Regions from separate parts of the Belnapia sp. genome, predicted to be linked through region 2. Evidence: riboswitches for the same ligand, from Rfam matches in the RefSeq annotation. Region 2 holds a riboswitch; the other holds the start of a gene.
What was found. A riboswitch is a leader RNA that binds a small molecule or an ion and turns the genes downstream of it on or off. The one in region 2 is predicted to bind cobalamin.
Positions count from the first base shown of each region.

Region 1 (2,442 bases), on a different contig from region 2:
CGGAAGCCGGCCTTCACCGGGACTTAGAGGGGGGACGTAACCGATCCGGAAACGCCACGGTGTCCAGCCCAGCGCGAAAATCCCGGTGCATGATGCAGTTTCTTTCCCTAGGATGCGGCAGCCGCGACACACCCTTGATGAATGGGGTGGCAGGCTGGGCTTCGGATGACGTCTGGGATCGAAGGGACCGCTGACCGCACATGGATGGACACCTCGAGGCGCCGCCGGTCGGCCTGCCGACCAGTGAGAGTTGCGCCCATGGGGCCGGCGCCCCCATCTCCCGCATCGTGGCGGAGGTGGCGGCGCGCTTCCCGGACGAGCGCATCACTCTCGGCGAGATGTCCGAGGCCTTCGGGGACCGGGCCTTCGGCCTGCTGATCCTGCTGCTGCTGTTGCCCTCGCTGCTGCCGGGCATGGCCTCGGTCTTCGGCCTGCCGGTGCTGCTGCTCGGCATCCAGATGGGGCTCGGGCGGCGGACGCCGAAGCTGCCGGCCTTCCTCGCCCGGCAGAGCGTGAAGCGGACGGACCTGCTGCGGCTGGCCGGCGGCGGCTCCACATGGATGAAGCGGATCGAGACCTATGTGCGGCCGCGGCCGGGCTTCTTCACCTCGCCGGTCGGGGACCGCATCTTCGGCTGGCTCACCGCCTATGTGGCGCTGATGCTGATCCTGCCGGGGCCGGGGACCAACGGGCCGCCGGCCTTCGGCAACATCGTCATGGCGCTCGGCCTCGTCGAGCACGACAACCGGGTGATGGCCTGGGGCGTGGGGCTGACCGTCGCCGGCTGCGCCTTCGCCACCGCGGTGCTGGTCGTCGTCTGCTGGCTCGGCGTGCAGGCGCTCGGCTGGATCTTCTGACCCCACTCCCCGCCGGGCGGCAAGCCTGCTAGGGTCCGCGCATGCGCCGGTGGCCCGCAAGGGCTGAAACGGGAATGCGGCAGGCGGGGCGACCCCGCTGGTCCGCGGCTGCCCTCGCAACTGTGGGCGGTGAGGTCTTTCCAGATGCCATTGCATCCCCCGGGATGTGAGAAGGCGGGGAGGCCAAGGGGCTTCGGCTCCCCACCGCAAGCCAGGAGACCGGCCGGCGCAGAGTTGTCTCGCGCGTGCCGGGCGAGGTGCACCGGCGCACCGGAAGCATGGGGTCCCGCGGGGCCTCTCCGATTGCGGGTACGACGTCCGTCGCCCCGACCCGGCTCGCCGGGCCGAGGCCCTGTCGTCACGCGCAATCGGAGGATCCGATGCGACGCCTGTCCCTGTTCCTGGCGAGCGGCCTGGCCGTCCTCGCCACCCACGCCCAAGCCCAGCAAGCCATTCCCGACACCATCGTTACCGGCACCCGCGTGCCGACCCCGGCCGAGCGGGTGCCGGCCGCCGTCACCGTCATCACCCGCCAGGACATCGAGGAACGGGGCTACCAATCGCTCGCCGAGGCGCTGGTCTCGGTCCCTGGCGTCCGGCTGGCGCCGCTCGGCGGACTGGGCGCGCAGACCACGGCCTTCCTCCGCGGCAATTCCGGCCGCGCCGTGCTGGTGCTGCTGGACGGCGTGCCGCTGAACGACCCGGCCGAGGCCAGTGGCGCCTTCAATTTCGGCAACGAGCTGCTCTTCGACATCGAGCGGATCGAGGTGCTGCGGGGGCCGAGCTCGGCGCTCTACGGCTCCTCGGCGATCGGCGGCGTCATCAACTTGGTGACGCGGCGGGCGCCGGCGCACCGCGCGCTCCTGCCCTATGGCGAGCTGGCGGGCGGCACGCAGCGGACGCTGCGCGGCGGGCTCGGCGCCACGGGCACGGTCGGGGCCTTCGACTACCTGTTCTCCGGCCAGTCGATCTCGACCGAGGGGTCGAATGCGACCGCGCCGCGCTTCCAGTCCTCGCTCGGCGAGCGGGACGGGTTCCGCGGCGGCTTCGGCACGGCGCGGCTGGGCTGGACGCCGGCGGAGGGCAGCCGGGTGGAGGCGCTGCTGCGCTGGCGGCAGACCAATTTCGGCCTCGACAACGTGCCGCGCGACGACCCGAACTACTCGGGCGAGGACCGGCGCTATTACGGCCAGCTCCGGGGTGAGACCCGGCTCTTCGACGGCGCCTGGACCACGGGGCTGCGCATCGCGGCGACCGAGGACCGGCGGGTCTATTCCAATCTGCCGGACCAGCTCAGCAGCGCCAGCTCGCGGGACTTCTACCGTGGCACGCGGACCACGCTCGACTGGGGCAATACGGTGCGGCTGCCGGTCCTCGGCTTCCTCGACGAGGGGGTGCTGGGCTTCGGCCTCACCCACACGGGCGAGGAGGCGACGAGCCGCAGCGGGGGGCAAGGCTTCCAGACGCTGGTGGATGCCAGCCAGCACAGCACCGGCGGCTATGCGACGCTGCAGTACCGCGCCTTCGGCCGGCTCGACCTGACGGCGGGGCTGCGGCGGGATGCGACCACCGGCTTCACCGATGC
Region 1 is NZ_JCACHU010000016.1:34,937-37,378, forward strand. Features, by position in the region: gene AC5JJ1_RS02560 (enoyl-CoA hydratase) at 1-27, shown strand, start outside; gene AC5JJ1_RS02565 (exopolysaccharide biosynthesis protein) at 201-857, shown strand; cobalamin riboswitch at 888-1,098, shown strand; gene AC5JJ1_RS02570 (TonB-dependent receptor plug domain-containing protein) at 1,238-2,442, shown strand, end outside.
Region 1: it holds a riboswitch for cobalamin, as region 2 does, so the genes downstream of both, AC5JJ1_RS02570 (TonB-dependent receptor plug domain-containing protein) here and metE (5-methyltetrahydropteroyltriglutamate--homocysteine S-methyltransferase) in region 2, are expected to answer to the same signal.

Region 2 (2,442 bases):
GGCGACCCCTGGACGAAGGATGCCCAGCCTGAGGTCGAGGTGAAGATCGCGTTCTGCAGGATACACCTGCTCGGCCGGGGCCCGGGCCAAGCGGCACTTTGGCCGCATGCGCCGGCGGTACTCGCCTCGGAACAGCTTTAGAGGCCCGGCTGGCCGCATGCCTTTGAGTCGGCAGCGAGGGAAGCCGCCTTGCAGCGGCGCCTGGAGGCGCTGAGCTTCGCCATGCTCGGCCTCTCCCTCAGCCTGGCATCCCGGCACATGGACGGGTCGGGCCTGCTGCGTCAGCGGCTGGCTGCTTTCCGCCTGGCGTTGCGCAACCCGCCGCTGCGCATCCGGCTCACGGGACGCCTCCTTGTACAGAAGCCTTGGCTGGCCCGCTTGGTCGAAGCCGATGCAGTCTTCGATACCTGCAAAAGCCTAGACACGGGGCTTCTGATGTTGCTGGACGGCGGCGCTTGGCTGAGCCGACGGCCACCGGCGCCGGAGAGGTCGCCTTGCCCCGCCGGCGGCCATGCCGCTACCTGCTGGCCGCTGGGGCCTGCGGAAGCCATGGGCGGTCACTGGCCAAGATCGAGCCTGGCCTGCCGCGGACGCTGCAACGCGGGGCGACATCCTCCGCCGGGCGACGGCGCGGCTTGCGCCCCAGGCAAAGGCCGCTGCGACATCAGGGACGGAGGAGCCGGAGGACTGCGCTTGACTCCCCCAAGCATAAAGATATCTTTATATGGCGTTGGTCCCGCGCGAGCGGGTGAAAAGGGAAGTCCGTGCGGGGTGCGCCCCAAGTCGGACGCTGCCCCAGCAACTGTCGGCGGGAAGCCGCCGGCCTGTGCCGCCTGTCGAGGGTGGCGCCACTGCGCAAGCGGGAAGGCAGGGCCGGAGGCGATGGGCACCAGCCCGCACCCGCGAGCCAGGAGACCTGCCGGCGCCGTGCACCCCGCCTGACGGGGGCGCGCCACCCTACGGCCGGGCTGGGTGCACCGGGCGACGGAGACCGCCTGCGATGACGATCGCCGCCAATCTCGGCTACCCGCGCATTGGGCCGAACCGCGAACTCAAAGCCGCCCTCGAAGCCTTTTGGGCCGGCCATATCGGCCAGGACAAGCTCCAGGCCACCGCCGCCGCCTTGCGCGCCGACGCCCGCGCCAGGCAGCAGGGCAGCGGTATCAGCCATGTGCCCTCGGCCGATTTTGCGCTTTACGACCATGTGCTCGAGACCGCCTGCGCCTTCGGCATGGTTCCCGCCGGCTATGGCTGGTCCGGCGAGGGGCCGGTCTCCCTCGCCAGCATGTTCGCCCTCGCCCGCGGCGCCCGCGGGACGGAGGCCGAGCGCGCCGCCGGCATCCCGGGCGATGCCGCTGCGCTCGAGATGACCAAGTGGTTCAACACCAACTACCACTACATGGTCCCGCGCCTGTCGGCTGCGATGCGCCCGCGGCTGCTAGACAACCGCTGGGCCCGCGCGCTGCGCGAGGGGCTTGGGCAGGGCACCCGCACCCGCCCGGTGCTGCTCGGCCCGGTTTCGCTGCTGCTGCTGTCGAAGACGGAGGGCGGCGCGCGCCCGCTCGACCTGCTGCCGGCGCTGCTGCTGGCCTATGCCGATGCGCTGCGCTTCCTGGCTGAGGCCGGCGCCGTCTGGGTGCAGGTGGATGAGCCCTGCCTCGTGACCGACCTGCCGGCCGGTGCGGGGGAGGCTTACCGCATGGCCTTCCGCGCCCTGGCTGAGGCCGCGCCAGGGTTGAACCTGCTGCTGGCGACCTATTTTGAGGGCCTGCGCGACAATCTCGCCCTGGCTGCCGCGTTGCCGGTCGCCGGCCTCCATGTGGACTTGGTCCGCGCGCCGGGGCAGCTGCCGGACGTGCTGGAGGTGCTGCCGCGCGATCGCTGGCTCTCGCTCGGCGTGGTGGACGGGCGCAATGTCTGGCGGACCGACCTGCGCGCCGCCCTGGCGCAGCTCCATGTGGCCGAGGCAGCGGGCTTCGGCAGGCGGCTGATGGTCGCCCCCTCCTGCTCGCTGCTGCATGTGCCGCACAGCCTGGCGATGGAAACCGGGCTCGACCCCGCGCTGAAGCGTCGCCTTGCCTTCGCCAACGAGAAGCTGAAGGAGGTTGCGACTCTGGCCCGCGCGCTGGACGAGGGCGAGAAGGCCGTCGGCGCCGCCTTTGAGGAAAGCGACCGGGCGCTGGCCGACGCGCGTGCCGATACGCGGCTCCACGACGCCACCGTAGCCGCCCGCTTGGCCAAGGTGACGTCGGACATGGAGCGGCGCGCCAGCCCCTATCCGGCGCGTGCGGCGGCGCAGGCGGCGCGGCTCAACCTGCCGGAACTGCCGGTGACCTCCATCGGCTCCTGGCCGCAGACGGCCGAGGTGCGGAGCCTGCGCGCGCGCCTCGCCCGCGGAGAGCTCGAGCGGGCGAGCTACGAGGCGGAGATGGAGCGCCTGAC
Region 2 is NZ_JCACHU010000073.1:3,301-5,742, reverse strand. Features, by position in the region: partial or broken gene AC5JJ1_RS11155 (hypothetical protein) at 1-141, shown strand, start outside; cobalamin riboswitch at 715-938, shown strand; gene metE (5-methyltetrahydropteroyltriglutamate--homocysteine S-methyltransferase) at 1,001-2,442, shown strand, end outside.